Regions from separate parts of the Paenibacillus sp. MAHUQ-45 genome, predicted to be linked through region 1. Evidence: riboswitches for the same ligand, from Rfam matches in the RefSeq annotation. Region 1 holds a riboswitch; each other region holds the start of a gene.
What was found. Region 1 has a riboswitch for cyclic di-GMP ahead of AC3Y23_RS26045 (choice-of-anchor A family protein). Riboswitches for the same ligand answer to the same signal wherever they lie in the genome.

Region 1 (7,386 bases):
CTGTCGGCTTCGGCGTAGGCGTTGCTGTTGGCGTGGCCGTTGGTGTCGCTGTCGGTTTCGGCGTAGGCGTTGCTGTTGGCACAGCCGTCGGTGTCGCTGTCGGCTTCGGCGTAGGCGTTGCTGTTGGCGTAGCCGTTGGTGTCGCTGTCGGTTTCGGCGTAGGCGTTGCTGTTGGCGTGGCCGTTGGTGTCACTGTCGGCTTCGGCGTAGGCGTTGCTGTTGGCGTGGCCGTCGGTGTCACTGTCGGCTTCGGCGTTGGCGTTGCTGTTGGCGTGGCCGTCGGTGTCACTGTCGGCTTCGGCGTTGGCGTTGCTGTTGGCGTGGCCGTTGGTGTCACTGTCGGCTTCGGCGTTGGCGTCGCTGTTGGCGTGGCCGTTGGTGTCGCTGTCGGCTTCGGCGTAGGCGTTGCTGTTGGCGTGGCCGTCGGTGTCACTGTCGGCTTCGGCGTTGGCGTTGTTGACGGGGTGGTTCCTTCAAACGGATAATGGTGCATTTGCACATAACCGTTAAATGAAGTGGCTATCAACGTCCCATGCAACTCCGCGTAATTGTAGAACACACTTGCTTTCGGCGCCAAGATCGTACCTTCTATGGTTGTATTAGCTATACTGATCGAGCCTGCTTGGTAAAAATTAAATAATACCTTCCGGGGACTTCCACCCCAAATTTGAAAACTAGGAATGCTGATGGCGCCTCCACTAACATTGACTATAACTGTGCCATTGTTTGCAATGTTGAACTGAAGACCATTGGCATTCACCAAGTCGGAGGCAGATAGATTTACGACATTAAAATCTTCCGGAGCGTTAATGGTTATTTTCCCGAACTCCTTCTTGAAAGACCCTGCCTCAGGGAGAGACGCCAGCTCAGCCGATTTGTTAATCAGAAATTGCTTTTCCTTAGCAAAATCAATTGGAACTGGACTAGCCTTTCTCTCACCTTCCTTGATATCAGCCCTTGTCTTGGATAAGGTCCCACCATAAACGGCTTTGCCATACACTGTTCCATCAGTAATATTAATGTTTCCTCCCGCAATTAGAACATCGCCGCCCGGGGCATCCTTAGATACGCCGTAACTTTGCAGACTGATATTCCCTGCGGCGGCAAGCCGCCCGTGAATCTGGTCGTTCGTCTGCGTAAAATCTCCAAACACAAAAGCGTTAAAATTCCCGGCAACCCCCAAGACTGGCGTCTGGGTATACGGCGAGTCCGGTGTTGCGTTCACCGGGACGCCCAGGGAAAACGTACTTCCCAGTGTCAGCAGCCCTGCCAGGAACAATTTCACTGCCGACTTCATTCTTTTCCTCAATGTTTACACCTCCTATTAAATTCTATATGATCTCGTAGCAGCTACGATGACAACAAAAAAAGACCACCAAGAAGTAGAGGAGCTCTCTTCATGGCAGTCGGACGGTCATGGCACTTGTTAGCACTTTAGACTCCTAAACTTTGCGTCCCGTCTTTTCAGACGGTTTGCTATTATACATGATGATATTAAATTGATAGAGATGCCCGCAAAACAACATACGACAGGCCCTGTGTAATACATCTTATTCTGAATTTACCCATAGTGTAGCTTGGCGTTATATGATTGTCAACGAATTCCTTTTTGTACAATCTTTAAATAAAAAAAGCGCCAAAAGGCGCTTCAAATCGTCATTTTATCCTCTTTTTTAGAACAGCTGTATCCAGCCAATAATTGAGACCCACAACGGAATACTCAGGAATAGTCCAAACAACATCCCTCTATAAATATTCCCTTCTTGCTCCATGGCTCACTTCTCCTTTAATATTACAATAGTCTTCTTTTTAGTATTTCAAATTAAATATAATATCATCCCTCCAAATGTATTGTGAATTAAATCACATTTATTAGTTTGTTTATAAATACCATTGAATATTTTTTGAAATTCGGAGTAAAATAGGAATATACGTTCTCATTTTAGGTGGTGATACGCATGCACAAAGCCGAGAGTATAGATAATCATCTGGTAAAATCGTATTTGCTTCTCCCGCTGATCCTATCTGCTTTTGAACGCGATGCTGGCATCATTTCTGCACAACTCCGAACACCTTCACCTTATCTTGAAGTCCTGGATACGGCAGCCAGTGCAGCTACTGCAGATCTCAGGGATATTCGTACGGAGATGCGGATGCGCGGCATTAAGGTATATGAACAGCACAAGCTCCCGCATGGCCTTGAAGCCAAATTCATCTGCCGAGGATATCACGAACGGATGCTGCTGCTGAATGAACTCATTGCTGCACAAGCGGGAATCCATATGCGCAGATACTTGGGACTGGATATTTCGGCCTTCCGGAATGAGCAGGAACAATACGGAATCAAGCCTGCTCCGCAGCTCTAAATTCACTCTACTTTAGGAATAAGAAAAAAATAGGCCCTGCCATGGGAGTTGGCAGGACCCAAAATCTATACCACTAAACACTGGGGGGCGTTTGGTAAATTCAATATAACCCCTGAACCTGAAAATAAGCTGATCTTAAGATAAAAATTAGCTTAAAAAACATCACGATGTTTGTTAACGAAGATTATAAATGGTCCTCTTCACCCAAGAGGGGATACTCCCAGAAGCCGAGCCGCCCCTTGGCCAGAACAGGATGAACCAACGCACGAACATCCTCCAGCTCCCAGGCAAAACGTCCTTCCGTATAGTCGCCAAAAGCCCGTTCATGCTCGTCTATCTGCTGCGCGACACTATTCAACCCGGTAATACCATGGCACTCCTTCAGTTTGCCTATAGCAATAATAACACCCGTGGGTAAATTCTCTTCTGTATAGCCATGCTTTGCGAGTATCGATTGAATCGGCTCTCGTCTACACGCGGCCTTGTCTATTTTAAGACCAGCATGGATTGCCAGCTCCCCACAATATGACGTTCGCCATGAACGGGTTTCATAGTTCTTCTCGCCAAGCGCAACCAATGTAGCCCAGGGCTGCCGTATCGTTAAGCAACGCATGTTATTCTTATCTCCTCCTTATATTTGGCTGTGGGCTATCATGAGTGTATCCCTACTACATCTCTTTACCTAAATATGTGTTATCTCGTCTAGAGCTTGCCTGAACATTCGTATTTATATAATGTCATGATTTGAAAATCCCTCGTCTGAATACTATGGACGAGGGATTTAATATAATATTTATTTCTTCGCTGCAACCTTATAATACGAATCAAGACCCTCTTTAATCCCTTGAACAATCTTATCCTGATATGCAGCCTGGCTCAACTTCAGGTCTTCTTTATGATTCGTCATGAAGCCCATTTCGATTAGTAGAACCGGCACTGTTGACCAATTGAATCCAGTAAGATCGCTCCGAGCGATTATCCCACGCGATGTCGCTTGCGTTTCCTTCAGCACTGCTTTAGACAGGACTTTAGCGATTTCAAAACTTTGCGATGAAATCTTCTTAGTAGATGAGCTGTCGGCAGAAGGGTAGAGAAAAGACATACCTTGAATACTGCGATTATCGCTTCCATCTGCGTGCAGCCTAAGAGTCAAATCGGCTCCTACCTGATTACACCTTGTGGCGCGCCCCATGTTTGATATATCCACATTATTAGTTCGGCGAACCATTACAACCTTGTATTCCTTCTGAAGTGCTTGCTCCAGCTTCAATGCCACTTCCAGAGTGAGTTTGTATTCGGGTTTACCAGTGGCTATGCCCTGTGTACCGCTTGACACCTTTGGTTTAACTGTTTGACTCCCTGGTGCTATCGGCTCTTTAGCGTTATTAGCTTTACTTTGGTGCCCCGCATCTATGCAGATAACTGTCTTCTCCTGTGTACTGGCTAATGATGTTCCATCTAGAACTTTCGCGTCTACTCTAGATGGAACGCTGCCTGACGTCAGTAAGACCATAATAACTAAGAAGATTACATTCAATTTTACGCGCATGATTAGCTCCTATCAGTTAGGCCAAGGATCGCCACTATATAATTTTTCGACTCCGTTATCAGTACATAAGGAGCCAGGGTCTGATTTATCACGGTAGATGGAACATTCTTCGCGCCCAAAATCACTTACCTGCCACTTACCGGATGCTTGATCTCTAGTGAGAGTATAGGTATTCAAATCCGCCTCATAGACCCTCTCGTTATTAAGTAGAACAGGAAATAGCTTGAAAAATTTGATTTTGTATGCCCCATCGTGCAATTGACTTATGGAGTCAATACGGTAGTTTTCTAGAGGCTCAATAACCTTTGGTGCTCCTTTGGTGTAAGCATTGACATAATCAACCTCAATACGTTTCTTGAGATTGTTATAGAACTGTGACCCTCTTTGCACATTATTTTGTACCAGAGAGAAATCCAGCAAGTTAACCGATTGCGCATAATTGACCTGATATTTGAATAAGGCATTCTGTACATCAATGGAATTGTTGTCGAGCTTCCGTTCATAAGTTAGTAGAGCTGTCCGGGCTTGTCGCTGCGGAGCATTCATGTCCATCGCGAACGAAAACTCTTGACCCGGGGCAACCTTCTGTGATGGAAGGTATGTCAGTTTGTACTGCTTAACATATCTTTGGAAAATCGTATCGTAAATACGATTCAGTTCTGTTTGGAGGTCATCATCAATATTTAGGAAGAAGTGTTGTCCGCCTGTCTCCTGGGCGATGTACGACAAATTGTCATCCTCTCCACCGAACCCGATCATGTAAATAGGAATTCCTAATTGTTTGGACAGATCAATGACTGATTGAATAGAAGAACCATAGTCAGAGTCTATACCATCTGTAAATGCAATTACATACTTTGGCCCTTGCTGCTCATTTGTATCATACAAAGCTTTGGTTAAAGAATCGTACAGTGCCGTCTGTCCACCATCGGATACTAAACCGGACAGCTTTAAGCTAACCTCTTTCCGATTTGAAGTAAATGGAACATCTGCAACAGGCGGTGCATAAGTGGAAAAAGACAATAACTCGAATTGTCCCTTAGCCTCGGCAGGAATATTATCAATGAACCGGATCGCAGCTAATCGAACAAGATCCATCTTAGATGCAGACACACCAGTATTAGGAGATTCCTCCATACTCCCACTTTTGTCAATAACCAGATTAACACTGACCACATCACTATCTTCAACCAGGGAAAGACCTTGAACCGGCTGTCCGTTCACGTTGAACATTTCCTTGTTGAGCACCATTGGTGCGATCTCCTGCTGGAAGCCCTGATCGGCGAATAGTGAGAAATAGACATCCACTCCACGCCCTTCATACCGGGACGAGTCTACCTGGTTGACCTTGATAAAGGCTGGTTCCGCCGGAACCACCGAAGGTGAAGGAGATACTTCTGGCACATCGGTAGGTACGGGCGTAGCCGCAGCTTCAAATGAAGAATTGTTAGCTGTATTAGCCTGAACGGTCTTCAATTTATCTTGCTCCGTATCGCTTCCGGTCCTTAACCAGACGAAGATACCTACCGCCAGCAACAATCCTGCGATTATCGCAAAGGTTGTATTCTTCCAGGATTTAGCATTACACTTACCTACGACTCGAATCTCACTTGAAGATACAGCCTCAGGCTGTGGTGATGGTGCATCAAGCTCGGGCTCTCCCGCTAAAGCACTTCCGCATTTTTTACAAAAATGATCATTCGAAGACGCCTTGGTACCGCATTTACCGCAAAACATATTCATTCCCGCCTACTCTAATTATATTTAAATTAATTGTGACTTTATGGTGCATTTATCCCGGATATATACCAAAGTACATAATTCGACAACATACAAAATATTCCTTCATATCCCTCAAAATCTTACCGATGTTCGTGTAAGCACAAAAATGCATACTAAATATCAATGTAAAAAAGTTTATGATGTTGATGGCTTCAAAGTTTTTGATGTGTCTGTAAAAGAAGAAGATAACCATGGACTTTAAATGCGCGCGTCGAAAACACTGGTGACAAAGATCTAGAGTCCATTCTTATCAAAGCAGATATCAGCAACAAGGACGGGAAACACCTCAAAGAGTTATGGGTAAATAGGGTCAAACTTTAAAGGGCTCGCCTTTACTGAGGATAAGTGATGGAGAAGCTTGTTGGCGCAAGCGATCACGACCACCTTGTAATGGCTTGCCCTCGTTCCTTTTCTGGTTATAATAATTTTCCGCTTCATCGGTCCCCCTGCTTCAAAGCCCTCGACTACGCACTTGCATAGATCATGAAATGTCCGGACAAAATTAACCAAGACAACCACGCAGCAAAAATTCATCTTTTTGTGATTTAGTGTCACAGATTGTCCTGCTCATTTGTCTACATAAATGTACAACAAAAAAACTATTATGGAGGCACTATACAATGAGCAAGCTGCTTATCATTAACGCACATCCTTTGGTGGATTCAACGACTTCATTCAGTCTTGGTGTATTCAAACACTTCATGAAAACTTATGTGGAGCATAAACCTAATAATGAAATCATCGAACAAATTAACCTATATGAAGATGAGATCCCTTTAATTGATAAGACCGTCCTAGGCGCTTGGGAAAAATATGCGAAAGGTGAAGCCCTAACCACTCAAGAAAAAGAAGTCGCCGGAAGAATGAATGAAGTATTACAACAATTCAAAAGTGCAAATAAATACCTTATTGTGCACCCGCTGCATAACTTCAATGTCCCATCAAAGCTCAAGGATTATGTCGATAATATTATGATTGCAAGGGAAACATTTAAGTATACCGATACAGGATCAGTGGGACTTTTAAAGGATGGGAGAAGCATGGTCGTTATTCAGGCAAGTGGTTCGATCTACACCAATGATGACTGGTATACTGAAGTTGAATACTCACATAAATATTTGAAGTCCATGTTTAATTTCTTAGGTATTGAGGATTTCCAAACCCTTAGAGTACAAGGGACTGCTTTACTGGACAAGGACGAGGTGTTGAAGAAAGCATTTATAGAAGCAGAAGAGGCAGCTGTAACTTTAGCGAAGAAATAAATAATTCGACGCACACTTTAAACGAAAAAAGGCGCGGCTCCGACCCCCTCGGAATCGGCGCCTTTATTGTCTTTTTGAGGACACTGGTGAAGGGTATTGAACTCCCGGCCTACGCATTACGAATGCAACACATTTATGTGTTATTGAGTTCTATCAGGCTTGTGTCAGAACAGAAATAATGGACTTCTGATAAAATAAAATCATTAAAAATAATATACGAAAGCAAGGTGTTTGAAATGGATAATGAGCAAATCTATTTGGAAAGTATCAAAAAACAATTTCTTTATTACAAAACACATGGTGAAGCAGCCATCAATCAAGTAGATCCCGAACAATTATTTGTAACTTTTAATGACGATTCCAATAGCATTGCAACTATAGTAAAACACTTATGGGGAAATATGCTTTCAAGATGGACAGATTTTCT
Region 2 (7,386 bases), on a different contig from region 1:
CCTTGAAGGACAGCACTGGAGAAGCTTGTTTCCCCGTTACATAACTACGTGCTTCTTCATAGGTATTTCCGTTGCCGAACCGCTCTCCCTCATAGACCTCCGCCTTCGGCATGGTTACATTCACGGACACCGTCTGCACCGTGTTCTCGAAATTCACCAGGTTCACCAGCACCTTGTTCGAGGTCGCTCCGCTGCCGGCAAGCGGGTCCAGTGTGGAAGTATCCACGGCACGGACATAGACAAGCTTGTCAGCCAGAGCTGCTTTATTCGTAACTTCATAGGTCAATGGAGCCCCATGGGTGGCATAGGCCAGACTCAGGCGACGCATGATGCTGACCCGGGAATCCTCATTATTTTTCGTATAATAAATCTCCGTCTTGGCGGGGTCATGCTCCTCAAGATTAAATCCGTATTTGAACAGGCTGAAATCCTTGAAAAACGCAGCATGCTGGATGAACATATCCGCATAACCGATATGCGCCCGCATAATCCGGTCGAATACGGCAGCCGTCCGCTCGGTTGCACCATACTGGTAGGCATCCACATGACTATCCGAGGTGCCAAATTCGGTGGTCAGCATTTTTTTGGCCAGACCGTCTGCAGCCCCACCAAAGGTTTTCAAATTTTCCGTAAAGCTGCCGCCGTTGCTGAAAATATAAGAATCTCCATAAGAATGTCCATTCGTCAGATCCGTTACTTGTTCCAGCTCCAGCCGCTGCTCGGGATCACGCTCCCACCCATCCGGGTCTCCGCACTCACGTACGCCCCCCTTCTGATTACCGCAGGAATTCTGCTGGTACTCCGGCCAATAGGCCCAGCCTGGGGCTACCGTCTTCAGATACGGCGCAATCTCTTTCCCCTTGGTATTCAGCCAATGGGCGACAGCCAGGTTAACAGCCTTGGAACGGTTGAACAGCCCCGGCTCGTTGTCGACTTCATAGTATTGAAAATACGGGCTATACTTGCGGAAATAATCCGTCAATTTCTTGGCCGCCTCATCAGATAGGGAACCATCGTCCTTCAGCTTGATGTCGCCGGTGTATAAATAGAGGGCAACTGCCTGCATGTTATAATCCTTGAGCACCTTGTAGTACTCTTCCATGTTGGAGCAGGACCGACCAACGTCGCTGGCGCAGCTGGCACGCATAATATTGCCGCTGTAGGCCACCCCGAGCCACTTCATAACATAAGGCAGATGCGCAACTGCACCCTCGTCAAAATAAAAATGCTTATTGTTCACCATCGTTCCGGTAAGGGTATAGCTGCCGTGAATCGGTTCTTTGATCGGCTCGTTTAGCGACTCCAGACTAAGATCATCCCAAGTCCACCAGTTGAACTTATCCTCGGCACTGGAAGAATACAGTCCTCGGGTCACCTGAAGCTTCAGCTCATTGCTCCCGACCTGCAGCTGCTCCTTCGGGATGTACAGTTCATAGGTTTTGCGAAAATTGTATTGATCTTCCGCTCCCGCGACACCGGCAATCTGGATAATACCCGATAACTCCCGATTGGAAAACACACTCATCTGCGGTACAGATTTATAGGCATCCAGGATACTGACGCGAAACAAGACCCCGTTCACCGGGATCTTGTCCAGTTGGTAGTTAATGCTAAGTTCAGGCTCTGTCGTCCCGTCCAGACCGGAAGGGATGCTTTTAAGCAACGTTGACTTCACTACGGGAGAAGCCACTTGAAACACCTTTTGGGCATCGGATGAACCGCTGACGGCAAATTCACGTGCTGAACCGTCATGCTGGCCAAATCTCCAGATTAAGGTACCGTGGGGAATAACAGGACCCGTATCATTGGCTGCGGTAAGCTTCGACATATCTACCTCCACTTCACCGCTGCGTGTACCGTCCTTTCCAAATACAGAGACAGACAATAGAAACAAGACTGTCAAGGCAGTAAATTTTAGTGTGGCAAGTAAAGGTTTGCGGGCTGATCTTATTATGCTCATTCCCTTGTCCTCGCTTTCTTAAGGTGATTTGCCCTGAAAGCTCTGCTTCCATTATGGTAAGAACAATGCATTCTGCGGTACAACGGCTTCTTTCAGGTGCGGTCCCGCCCACTTCAGAGAGATGCTGGCATCTCCGCGATTCTCATAATACTCCACCTTAATATCATATAAAGTATCTTTTCGCAGCTTCATGCTGCCGGTCCGATCCATTCCACTCCGGTTCTCCCAGCTGTCTATGATCAGCTTGCCGCCAACCCAAAGTCTGACTCCATCGTCTGCGGACACCGAGAAGGTGTAGTCTCCACTGGATGGTGGTTTGATTTTCCCTTTCCAGCGCACAGAAAAGGTATCGACGCCAATACCTGCCGCCGGAGAGCCCCCATGCCAATTAAAATCAATCAGACTGTCATGACGGATAAGCGCCGGTTTTCCCATCAACTCTGCGTTGTTAAAGTACTCTCCAGTCAGACCGTTTGTCGCAGTGATCGCCTCGGACACTGAGGCAACGCCTACCGTACGTATATAGTCACCTCTTGATACCGTATACGGACTACCCATAAAGCTTTGAATCTGCTGGGCACTGTTGTTTCCAGTCAGCATTTTGCCCCAGGTCATCATATATACCCAGCGGCTTTGGGTCTTGGCTAGAACCTCAGGGTCCGGCAGCTCGCCGCTTTCACCGATGCCGATCGGCTTGCTTCCAGCAAGCTCTAGCAGACCATCGTAGTAGGCTTGCTTATAGTCATTATTATAAATATCGGCCGCAAGCACATCGACGGTGTCGCTGCCTGGATAATACTCGCTGTAAGGGCCAGCAGTTGGACCCGGCGCGTTCGGATTCCATACCCACAATAGATTATCCAGCTTGTGGATATGGGTAAAGCGGTCGTAAACCAGATTCCATAGCGCGGCAAAATTGCTTTTGTCCCCCCACCAGAACCAGTCTCCATTCATTTCGTGATAAGGCCGCCAAAGAACGGGTACCCCGGCATCCCTCAATTTCCCCAGATACACAGCAATATCGTCTAGCTCTGCAATCAGGCTGTTGTATTGAGAAGTACCCGGGGTAACGTAGGCGTTGAACTGCTCTTGGCTTAGCTTCATGGAAACATTAGACCATATCGGGGAAGTTCCCGGCAGGTTCTGATGAAAGGTCATAGCGACAATGCCGCCCCCTTCATACCACTTGATGGCGCTGTCCACTACAGCCTGACGCTGCTTAGCAATCGTCTTCGGTGACTGATGGTTTAGAGCTCCTAATTCATAGCCATGCAGCAAAGCATATTTTCCACTGGCCGACTTCAGTTTATTATTGAATTCATCTGGGTTTTCCAGATAATCATGTTGCCCAGAGATGATTCCCTGTCCGCTAAGCTCCGTCAAATATTGCAGCAATCGGGAGGCCTCTGGCGAAGCCGAAGGATTAACCGGGTCTATTGCCGCTTTGTCCTTGGGATTATCCCAGGAGAGCAGGAGAGACAGTAGTAGAAGAACCGGAAACAAGGTCGTAAGCAGCCGATAATTACAGGATGGCTTCATGTGTCATCTTCCTTTCAGTAGTCAGGCTCCCGGTCCGGTAGAACCAAGCTGATCTCCGTCAAGGACAATTGTCTTCTTATCCCGGGAGCCTATAGTTCAGTAGCCCTGCCAAAGAGCAGGGCTACCGATCGGCTGAAAAGAATCTCATTGCTGTGATCCGTTAAATGCGTAAGGACTAGATAACGTAGTTCTCAGTTCCGTCCACGCTCGCGAACAATGCGCTGGTCGGAACGGCTTCCTTCACCTGACTAGGGCTTGCCCACATCAGGCGCACTCGGGCATCACCCAGATTCTCGTAATACTCCACTTTGATATCATACAGCTCCCCGGCATTCAGGGCGATGCTCCCCTGATGCTCAGTCCCGCTTTGATTATTCCAGCTGTCAATGATCGGCAGCCCGTTGATCCACACCCGAATGCCATCATCGGATTCAGTGTAGATCTGATAATTCTCGCTATACAGCGGTTTGATTTTCCCCGTCCAACGGATAGAGAAATTATCAACACCCAGCAAGGCTACATCCGGTGAACCCTGCCTCCAGTTATAATCAATCGCTGCATCATTCCGGGTAAGAACCGCCGTACCGGAAAGCTGCATATTGTTGAAGTATTCCCCCGTTAACCCATTCGCCATCGTATGCTTTCCCCCTGTTCCAGTATTCCCTGTTGGTGCAGCAGGAGGTTTCGGTGTGTTTGATGGCGTAACAGCGGGTACTGGAGGAGCCGGTGGTGGCGTAGGTGCCGGTACCGCTCCAGCCGCAAATTTGTCTCTGGTTACCGTGTAGCTGTTGTTCATAAAACCTTTAATATCATCAGTGTGGTTATTATCGTATAGCATTTTTCCCCAGGTCATCATAAAGGTCCATTTGCTCTGGGTCTCTCTCAGCTTGGCTACGTCTGGCATTTCCCCGTTCTCTCCGATACCGATCGGCTTCCCGGCCGCCAGCGCCAGCAGACTGTCGTAATGGCTTTGTTTATAATCGTTCTCATATATATCTGCAGCGAGAATGTCTACTTTATCCGCACCCGGATAGGTCAGAGCATACGGATCCGCCCAGGCATTCGGGGCATTCGGACTCCATACCCACAGCAGATTATTCAATTTATGAACGTTAACAAAACGGTCATACATAATATTCCAAAGTGCAGCGAAATTATTTTTCTTTCCCCACCAGAACCAATCTCCATTCATTTCATGGTACGGCCGCCATAATACAGGTACCCCTGCATCACGTAAGCTTTTCAAAGGTATCGCCACTTTATCCAGTTCGGCAATCAGGTTGTTGTACTGTACCGTCCCTGGTGTAACGTACTTATTGAATTCCGCTTGGCTGAGACTTCTGGAGACATTGGACCAATCATAGCTGGTTCCCGGTAGGCTCTGATGGAAGGTCATGGCGACTACTCCGCCGCTTTTGCTCCAACTGATGGCGCTGTTCACTACATTCTGACGATACCAGGCAACCTGGCTCTCATTCTGCCCGCTGATAGCGCCCATCTCGTAACCGTGCAGTGCGGCATATTTACCGCTGGTATCTTGCAGCTTGAGATTGAACTCATCGGGACTCTCCAGGTAGTCATGCTGCCCTGCAATAATTCCTTTACCGGATAAAGAGTACATGTAGTTAAGTAATTTTACAGCTTCGGGCGAGGCAGCGGGATTCACCGGAGTACCGGAGCCTGCAGCTCCTGCCATAGACGGAACGATTCCCACGCTCAGTGGAAGGGTCGTCAGAAACAGAGCAACGGACAGGAGTGCGCGCAACAAACGATACTTACGGTAAGCTTTCAACATACATCTCCCTTTCGGTAGCCAGGCTGCCATTCTTGCGAAAGGCCCTATAGCTTTGCGTCCCTATCTTTCGATAGGTTTGCCGTTTTCGTTATTGAAGGATCTATCCCTCTTACCGTAAATATCGACGCTATTTAATTATTTTTTAGTGCATTTATGAAAAAAATATCATTTTTGAGTCTTTATACCTGTTTTAAAAGCTTCGCATTTGGTTAAATAGATAGTTTGTTCTACTAAATTCCCCTACGCTCGAATCCGGTCCTAGGAAATAAACTGATGCAGCTCAATATCATCCCAATTCAGGGTGATACGGATATTATCTTCCTCTACCAGTTCAGAGCCTGTCTGCACTTCAATAAACTCCACGTCCGTTAAAGCCAGAATGGCATGCTTGGTGCCTTCCGGAATGCGAACCACATCGCCCGCCTTTACGTTATACATTTTCTCATTCAAAACAATGCTGGCTTCCCCGCTGATAATGGTCCAGACCTCACTGCGCTTGCGGTGCAACTGATAGCTGATATTCTTCCCTTGTGAGATGCAAATCCGTTTCGTCAGCACCTCATTGCCTTCTTCATATTTCACATAGTCAATGACACGATAATGACCCCAGCGACGTTCCTCGTACATTGGGCGCTGATCAAACGACTTCAGCACTTCTTTGATCCGTGGGCTTTCCGCTTTATGGGTTACGAGAATTCCGTCGGGACTGGCAGCGATAATTAGATCTTTTGCACCAATGACCGTAATCGGAATATCCAGTTCATTCACGAGGCAGGTGCCTTCGGAATCAGCCGTAACAACCCCTTTGCCGACATGATTGCTGCTCATCTCTTCCGTCAATGTATTCCACGTGCCCAGGTCCTTCCAGAATCCATCATACGGCTGCACAACAATCCGTTCTTCCTTCTCTACCACTTCGTAGTCAAAACTGATGGAGGACAGCAGTTTATACTGCTTCTGCAGTTCCTCATAGTTGAGAGGCAGCCCTTTACGCTGCAAAATATCCAGCAAATAGCCAAGACGGAAAGCAAACACACCACAGTTCCACAGCGCATTGCGACTGATCAGCTTCTCCGCCTGCACGCGATCCGGCTTCTCCTGAAAATGGCTTACCTGCATAAAGCCGCTCGCCGCAGGCTCATCGGAGGTCGGGATGATATATCCGTATTTCTCCGAAGCATGCTCAGGCACCACACCCATCAGCGCCAGATTAGCGCCGCTCTCCTCCATCGTATGTTCAAGCTGGGCTACCGTTTCAAAGAAAGCAGCCTCAACATAAGGGTCCACTGGCAAAATAGCCACCGTCTCGGCAGGCGACACGCCAGCCACGGTATATAAATAGGCTGCTGTCAGCGCAATAGCCGGGAAGGTATCGCGGCGCTCCGGCTCAACGATAATCGGCACATGGCCTCCCAATTGGCTCTGAATCATTTCTACCTGTCCACGGCCTGTAGCCAGATAAGACGAATCTGCGAGTCCAGTCTCTTCGAGCTGCCTCCACACCCGCTGCACCATCGATTCCGGCTCACCTTGCGGGCTTTCCAGTACCTTCAGAAATTGCTTCGAACGTGAATCATTGGACAATGGCCAGAGCCTCTTCCCTGAGCCGCCTGATAAAAGTACCAGTTTCATAAGTGAACCCTCCTCATTCATATGGTAAAACGTAGCCATCCCTTGCTTGCTATATATGCGATATAGAAGGCCAATTGGGCTTCTATAAAGTAATCCCGGTAAAACAGACTCCAGCACATCAATCACTTAAAGCGAGCCTGCATGATGAATCTCTCAACGCCAAGATCGGTCTAATCCTCCCTTCCTGTCACCTGTATTCCATAAGCGAATAAACAGGGGAAGTTCACAAGGAGTGTTAGGATAAACATATTGGCGGGTAAAATTAATAGATAGTGATGATTTGGACGTACTTGCTAGTGCTAATCGGATAAAGTGTCGTTTGGTCATACTTGCTAGTGCTAATTGGATAAAGTGTCATTCGGTCGTACCTACTAGCGTTATTCGGACAAAGTGTCATTTAGTCGTTCTGGCTAGGTCCATTCAAACATAGTTTTTCGCTATTAAAATTCAAACAGAAGAG
Region 3 (7,386 bases), on a different contig from region 1:
CCAAGGCCTCAGGCGGAGAGCCTACCTTCTTCGGTTATCAAATCAAGACGGTCCTATCCGGTTCCATGGAACCGGGCATCCATACCGGCTCCATCATTGCGCTCAAACCCGGTGGTGATATGACCCGCTTCCAGAAAGGCGATGTCATTACCTTCATGAATCCAGAGAACATTCTGATCACCCACCGTATCGTCGATGTCAGCATGAACAGCGCCATTGGCGAGGCCAGCTATACAACCAAGGGCGACAACAATAACGCTGCCGACATGTCCCCGGTCAGTTCGACCAACGTGATCGGAGAGTATACCGGCTTTACCGTTCCTTATGTTGGTTATGCCATGAACTTCGCAGTTTCCAAGGCAGGTAGCGTGCTGCTAATGATCGTACCAGGTCTCCTGCTCCTGTTGTACGCGTTATACAGTACCTGGAAAGCTATCACCGCTCTGGAAAAGAAGAATAATGTGCCTGCCCCTGCTGAGTCACTGCCGGACACCTTACATTAATAGGATTGTAAACTCCCGTTTACGAAACGTGGAGCAACAATATACATGACGTAAAGTCAGAAACTAAAAAGATCGAGAGAGGGATGAAAGAATGAATATTAAAAAAACACTGGGGCTGGGCGTTGTCTCAGCAGCGCTTGGATTGACTTTGGTCGGCGGGGGAACCTTCGCATATTTCAGCGATACCGCGCAAAGTACAGCTTCTTTTAACAACGGAACATTGAGCTTGGATTCTGATCCCTCTGTGATCGTGGACCTCAACAATCTCAAGCCAGGTGATATCATCACCAGAGACTTCAAGCTGAAGAATAGCGGCTCACTTGATATTTCCCAAGTGCTGCTGAAAACGGCAACTGAAGTTATAGACGTGAACAATGACAATGGAACCCATAACTTGAAAGATGACATCGTGGTCACCTTCCTGGTTAATAAAGACAAGATCACTTCTCCGGTTCTGATTAAAAAACTGTCTGAGCTGGAAAACCTTTCGCCTGACCTTGTAAAAGCAGGCATCCTTGGTTCAGTTTTCGGCGAAAAATCAGGGATCAAGGCAGGAACTCTGGATAAGCTGTCTGTTCAGTTTGCCTTTGTCGACAACCTCCAGCCTCAGAACTACTACCAGGGAGACAGCCTGAAATTGAAGTGGACCTTCGAGGCTAAACAAGGCGCTGGCGAATACAAGTAAGCCGTTCGATCTCAACGCATTAACTATTTTGTCTACCATTTTATTAACCATATAAGAGGAGGAATTTATTCATGGGTATCAAAAAAACATTGGGTCTTGGCGTAGCAACGGCGGCTTTGGGATTGTCTTTAATCGGGGGCGGCACCTTCGCTTACTTCAGCGATACAGCGGAAAGCACAGCAACTTTCGCCGCTGGTACGCTGGATCTGAATACTAATCCTGAGCAAAATGTGAACCTGAGCAATCTGAAGCCAGGTGACATCGCTGTCCGCAACTTCACTCTGCAGAATAGCGGCTCGCTCGACATTAAAGAACTGAAGCTGGTTACTACGTATATCGTAACTGATACTAACAGCAACAACGCCGGACAGGATCTGGGTGCTCACTTTAAAGTAAAGCTCCTTGACAGCAGCTATACTAGCGGCTCAATTGCTGGCCATGTCGTTGCCGAAGCAACACTCAAGGATTTGCAGAGCAATCCAGGCTACGATTTGGTAGCCAATGCCTTCCCAGGCGGCATCTCCGCAGCCCAATCCAAGACGCTCAAATTAGCCTTTGAGTTCGTTGAGAACGGCCAGGATCAAAACATCTTCCAAGGTGACAAACTGGACGTGAAGTTGACCTTCAACGCCAAGCAAGGCGCCGGAGAATTAAAATAAGTCTGATTCCTAAAAACTACCGGCATCTCTTACACCCTTCACCGGGCTAAGACATGCCGGTTTTTGCTCCAATCCCCTCCTCTTTTCTCCTCTGAACAGCAATGTGTCTTTGTCCGTTTCAAGGAAATTTGTTATACTTATACAAAAAGTACGGAGGGGCGTTGTCATCGTGCCTGATAATATGGGAGGGCGCATCCATGAACTCCGGGTCGAGAAGGGCTTATCCTTATCCGAACTTGCGGACAAGGCGGATGTGGCCAAGTCGTACCTGAGTAATGTTGAGAGAAATATTCAGTCCAACCCCTCTATCCAATTCATTGAAAAAATTGCCGACGCACTACAAGTATCTATTCACGTGTTGCTATATGGAGACCTCTCCGACACTGAAGAGACGCCGCTGGATTCGGAATGGTTCCGGCTCGTGCAAGAGGCAATGAGCTCCGGCATCAGCAAGCGGGAGTTCAAGGAATTTCTAGATTATCAAAAATGGCGTCTTGAACAAAAGGATTAAAGATTTCGGCCCTGAGCGCTTCAATAGCTTGGGGCCCCATCATATAGAGAAGGGCACAGCATATGCTGTGCCCTTCTCTATATGTATCTGTTATGATTCAAGCTGCTAAATAGCCTTCAAAGCCTTCTCATTAAAGAAACGGCGAATCTCCTCCGCCTTGATGCCCGCCTTCTTGGCACTCAGCAGCAAATATACCCATTCTAAATCCAGATCAACTGTCTGCAGTTCTCCGTTGTTCCCCTGGTTGGACTTATCCAAAAAATCTCCTCCTAAGATTTCGCGTCCCCAGGCAGTCCGGCCGTCGTAGTATTTCTACCTTAGACCCGAGACTTTGTGCCCCTGCCTTTCAACAGGTTTACCCTTTACTGGACCCTTTACATGAAAGGATCTGGCTAGAAATTATTATTAAAAACCATACTGCAATAACATTATACAAGAAAGAATCGGAAAAGTGTGTCGTTTTCTGGGAATTTCTAAGGTGAGAAATGTAAAAAGTTTAGCTCTTTTTGACTAATACCTGTCCAAGTTGAAACCACCTGTACCCAATGCACAATTTTGAACTTATTAATAATTCTACTAACCCAAAATAGACTAATTATAGAACCATTAACCCATATCCGAGCATTGTAATCAGGTTTTATAAAAAAAACGAGGACTATCGAATTATTTTAATAGTTACACTTGTTGATGTAATCTATTTATGGCGCTATGGCATCAATGACCAGGCTGAACCATACCGTTTTGCGATTGGATTGGACGAAAGTATGAATTGATTAAGGCCACCGAAAGTAGCACAATAGTAAGGAAATGAAAACGCAACCATCACAGCTCCGAACAAGGCCCATACCAGCGCCCCGCGTTTGGAGTTCATCCGTTAGGAGGATGTATTCATGGCAGCCAAAGAGCCCTACAATGAATCTGTTTGGAGCAAATATTATGGCCCCAATCTGGGCTACATTCAGGAGAAGTATGAGCAGTTTGTGAAAGACCCCTCCTCAGTTGAAAATAATTACCGTGAACTTTTTACTGTTTATGGCCCGCCTCCCCTGGCGCCGGATGCTGAACCAGCTCCGCAGCCTATCGTCTCGGGAGATGCAGTTTGGCTTCGCAAGGCTGTCAAAGCCTCTAAGCTAATCGCTAACATTCGTATATATGGCCATTTGGCCGCCAATATTGACCCGCTGGAGCGGGATCACAATCCTATGACAAAATGGCTGAATCATGAAACGTATGAATTGACGCGAGAGGACCTCATGGCCCTCCCTGCTTCACTAATTTGGGAGAATGTCCCGGATAATATTCAAACCGCTTGGGACGCCGTTCACCGGATGCGCCAAGCCTATACACAAACTATAGCCTACGAATTTGGTCATGTGCATGATGAACAGGAACTTCGCTGGTTGAACAGCCAGGCGGAGTCCGTTAACTCACCTGCGCCATTGAATACCGCCGAACGCAAGGATTTGCTGAATCGGCTAATTCAAGTGGAGCAGTTTGAGACCTTCCTGCACAAGACTTTCGTAGGCCAAAAGCGTTTCAGTCTGGAGGGCAATGATGCCCTGGTACCAATGCTGGACGAAATCGTACGCGCTGCCGCGCATGAAGGTGCCGAGCATATCCTGATGGGTATGGCCCACCGCGGGCGTCTGAACGTACTGGCTCATATCCTGGGCAAGCCGTACGATATCATTTTCTCCGAGTTCCATCATTCACCGAACAAGGAACTGTTCCCTTCGGAAGGCTCCATGGGTATTAACTACGGCTGGACCGGAGACGTAAAGTACCATCTGGGTGCTGATCGCGCCGTACGTGAAGGCGAAACCGTCCGCACTAGGCTGACACTGGCGAACAACCCGAGCCACCTGGAGTTTGTTAATCCTGTCGTAGAAGGCTTCGCCCGTGCCGCTCAAGAAGAGCGCAGCACACCAGGCCTGCCGAAGCTCGACACGAACAAGGCAATCGCTGTGCTGATGCACGGAGATGCCGCCTTCCCAGGTGAAGGCATTGTGGCCGAGACACTGAATATCGGCAAGCTGGACGGTTATACGAATGGCGGTACAATTCATATCATCGTCAACAATCGAATCGGCTTCACGACCGAAAGCGAGGACTCTCGGTCGACGCATTATGCCAGTGACCTGGCCAAAGGCTATGAGATCCCTATCATCCATGTTAATGCTGATGACCCGGAAGCCTGTGTAGCAGCTGTTCGTCTGGCTAGCGCTTATCGCAATAAGTACAAGAAGGATTTTGTCATTGATCTGATCGGTTACCGCCGCCACGGCCATAATGAGATGGATGATCCGGAAACAACCCAGCCGATCGTCTACAGCAAGGTCCGCAATCACCCGACAGTTCACAGAATCTATGCCGAACGCCTCCGTCAGGAGAAGGTCGTCACAGATGAAGATGTGAAGCAAATGAATGCCGATGCAGAGAGCATCTTGCAGCAGGCTTATGATAATATGAAAGAAGGCAAAAATAAGAGCGCGGACAGCAAGACTTCCGTTCCCGTGAAGACAGAGACTGTCCCTAGCAAATTGACTGCCGTCTCTCTTGCTACGCTCCAACAGATCAACCGCGAGTTGCTTAGCGTTCCTGACGGATTCACAGTCTATCCTAAGTTGCAGCGGATTCTGCAGCGGCGCAAAGACGCGCTGAACGAAGGCGAGAAGGTGGACTGGGCACTGGCAGAAACTCTGGCCTTCGCGACCATTCTTAGAGACGGGACTCCGATTCGCTTGAGCGGCCAAGATGCACAGCGCGGTACCTTCGCGCACCGTCACCTCGTCCTGCATGACAGCGAGACCGGAGAGTTGTTCTCTCCGCTGCATCAATTGAGCGAAACTCACGCCTCCTTTGGCGTGTACAACAGCCCGTTGTCTGAAGCTTCGGTGCTTGGCTTCGAGTATGGCTACAACGTATTTGCACCTGAGACTTTCGTGATCTGGGAAGCCCAGTACGGCGACTTCGCCAATGCCGGGCAGGTCATCATCGACCAGTTCATCTCAGCCGGCCGGGCAAAATGGACACAGCGCAGCAACCTAGCTATGCTGCTTCCACACGGCTACGAAGGTCAGGGACCGGAGCACTCCAGCGCTAGATTGGAGCGTTTCCTCCAGCTGTCAGCGGAAGAAAATTGGACGGTGGCGAACCTGACCACTGCGTCCCAGTATTTCCACCTGCTGCGCCGTCAGGCTTCTCTGTGCGGCAAAGCAGATGCCCGTCCACTCGTCGTCATGGCGCCGAAGAGCCTGATCCGCAACGCGCGCAGCACCTCTGCCGGAACCGAACTGGTTTCAGGGCAGTTCCAGGCTGTACTGCCTGAGCCGCTGCTCGGCCAAAACCCGGCTGAAGTGAAACGGCTCGTGGTTTGCAGCGGCAAGGTCGCTATTGACCTGCAAGCCGAGCTGGAAGCTGCTACTGCAAAGGGCAAGGAATGGTCCTGGCTGCATATCTTGCGGCTGGAGCAGCTCTACCCGTTCCCAGAACAGGAACTGGCTGCTCATCTGAGCACCTTCCGTTCTTTGGAGGAAATCGTTTGGGTACAGGAAGAACCGAAGAACATGGGCTCCTGGAGCTTCACTGAGCCTCGTTTACGGGCCATCGCTCCCGAGAATACCAAGGTTAAATATATCGGCCGTCCGGAGCGTTCCAGCCCGGCAAGCGGATATGCAGATGTTCACACCTACGAGCAACGTAGAATTGTTACGGAAGCCCTGAAATTGAATTCGCAAGTACAAACGGCTGTACCGTCCTCCTAAGAGGACGGTGTCACTATAGCGTAAACTATAAAGTTTGGGGAGGTAGCGGCCTGTGTCTGAAATTAAAGTACCTGATCTAGGCGAATCCATTTCCGAAGGAACGATCTACAAATGGCTGGTTAAAGAGGGCGATACTGTCGGCCAGGGAGATGTACTGGCAGAGCTGGAGACGGACAAAGTCAATCTTGAGATTAGTGCAGAGGAGGATGGGGTCATCTCCTCCATCCTGCGGCAAGCCGGCGAGAACGTAGCCGTTGGCGAAGCCATCGGCATTATCGGCGCGGCAGCAGCCGGCACGCCAAAAGCGGCGAACGGCAGTAACACCGTGGCCGCACAGGAAGCGGCAGGCGGCAGCAACGCCGCCGCGCCTCAGGCAGTAGCGGTAGCGCCTGCACCCGCTACAAGTCCCGCGCCCGTAGCTGTGGGCGCGGGCGACAGCTCCGCGGCCCTGGCTACGCCGGGCGCGCGCAAGCTGGCACGGGAGCGCGGCATCGCCCTTGGCGAGGTTAGCGCCCGTGACCCAATCGGCCGGATTGGCCAGGCCGATGTACAGGACCATGGCGCAGCGAGTGCTGCTGCGCCAGCTGCTCCGGCGCCGCAAGGCAAGCCGGAGGCGGCGAAGCCGCTTGCGGCGCTGGGCAAAGCGCCGCACCCGGAGGACGGCAAAGCGACTGAGCGCAAGCGCATGTCGCGCAGACGGCTGACTATTGCCAGCCGTCTGGTGGAAGCGCAGCAGACAGCGGCGATGCTGACCACCTTCAACGAGGTGGACATGACGGCGATTCTCGATATCCGCAAACGCCGCAAGGATAACTTCAAAGAGAAGCATGATGTCGGGCTCGGCTTCATGTCCTTCTTCACCAAGGCCGTGATCGGCGCCTTGAAGGCCTATCCAATGCTTAACGCCGAGATCGACGGCGAGGATCTGCTGCTGAAGAAATACTATGATATCGGCATTGCCGTTGCGGCCAAGGAAGGTCTGGTCGTACCGGTCGTCCGCGATGCGGACCGGCTGAGCTTCCCGCAGATCGAGCGGGAAATCGGTGCGCTGGCCGCTAAAGCACGGGCCAACACGCTTAGCCTGGCTGAGCTGCAAGGCGGCACATTCACGATAACTAACGGCGGAGTGTTCGGCTCACTGCTCTCTACACCGATCCTTAATACCCCACAGGTAGGTATCCTGGGTATGCACAAAATCCAACTGCGCCCGATTGCACTGGACGAAGAGACTACTGTCAATCGGCCGATGATGTATATCGCCCTG

Region 2: another riboswitch for cyclic di-GMP. It lies ahead of AC3Y23_RS19345 (glycosyl hydrolase); the one in region 1 lies ahead of AC3Y23_RS26045 (choice-of-anchor A family protein).
Region 3: another riboswitch for cyclic di-GMP. It lies ahead of AC3Y23_RS21800 (anti-repressor SinI family protein); the one in region 1 lies ahead of AC3Y23_RS26045 (choice-of-anchor A family protein).

The regions. Positions count from the first base shown of each region.
Region 1 is NZ_JBYUPV010000016.1:79,366-86,751, forward strand. It holds partial or broken gene AC3Y23_RS26045 (choice-of-anchor A family protein) at 1-1,309, opposite strand, end outside; cyclic di-GMP riboswitch class I at 1,399-1,488, opposite strand; gene AC3Y23_RS26050 (YhjD family protein) at 1,959-2,366, shown strand; gene AC3Y23_RS26055 (ASCH domain-containing protein) at 2,551-2,979, opposite strand; gene AC3Y23_RS26060 (N-acetylmuramoyl-L-alanine amidase) at 3,160-3,915, opposite strand; gene AC3Y23_RS26065 (vWA domain-containing protein) at 3,928-5,652, opposite strand; gene AC3Y23_RS26070 (FMN-dependent NADH-azoreductase) at 6,318-6,959, shown strand; gene AC3Y23_RS26075 (DUF1572 family protein) at 7,196-7,386, shown strand, end outside.
Region 2 is NZ_JBYUPV010000009.1:33,760-41,145, reverse strand. It holds gene AC3Y23_RS19355 (discoidin domain-containing protein) at 1-1,828, opposite strand, end outside; gene AC3Y23_RS19350 (glycosyl hydrolase) at 2,012-3,499, opposite strand; gene AC3Y23_RS19345 (glycosyl hydrolase) at 3,675-5,294, opposite strand; cyclic di-GMP riboswitch class I at 5,305-5,385, opposite strand; gene AC3Y23_RS19340 (sugar phosphate nucleotidyltransferase) at 5,553-6,926, opposite strand.
Region 3 is NZ_JBYUPV010000011.1:64,215-71,600, forward strand. It holds gene sipW (signal peptidase I SipW) at 1-503, shown strand, start outside; gene AC3Y23_RS21785 (TasA family protein) at 595-1,188, shown strand; gene AC3Y23_RS21790 (TasA family protein) at 1,260-1,847, shown strand; gene AC3Y23_RS21795 (helix-turn-helix domain-containing protein) at 2,029-2,358, shown strand; gene AC3Y23_RS21800 (anti-repressor SinI family protein) at 2,464-2,616, opposite strand; cyclic di-GMP riboswitch class I at 2,644-2,728, opposite strand; gene AC3Y23_RS21805 (2-oxoglutarate dehydrogenase E1 component) at 3,249-6,122, shown strand; gene odhB (2-oxoglutarate dehydrogenase complex dihydrolipoyllysine-residue succinyltransferase) at 6,175-7,386, shown strand, end outside.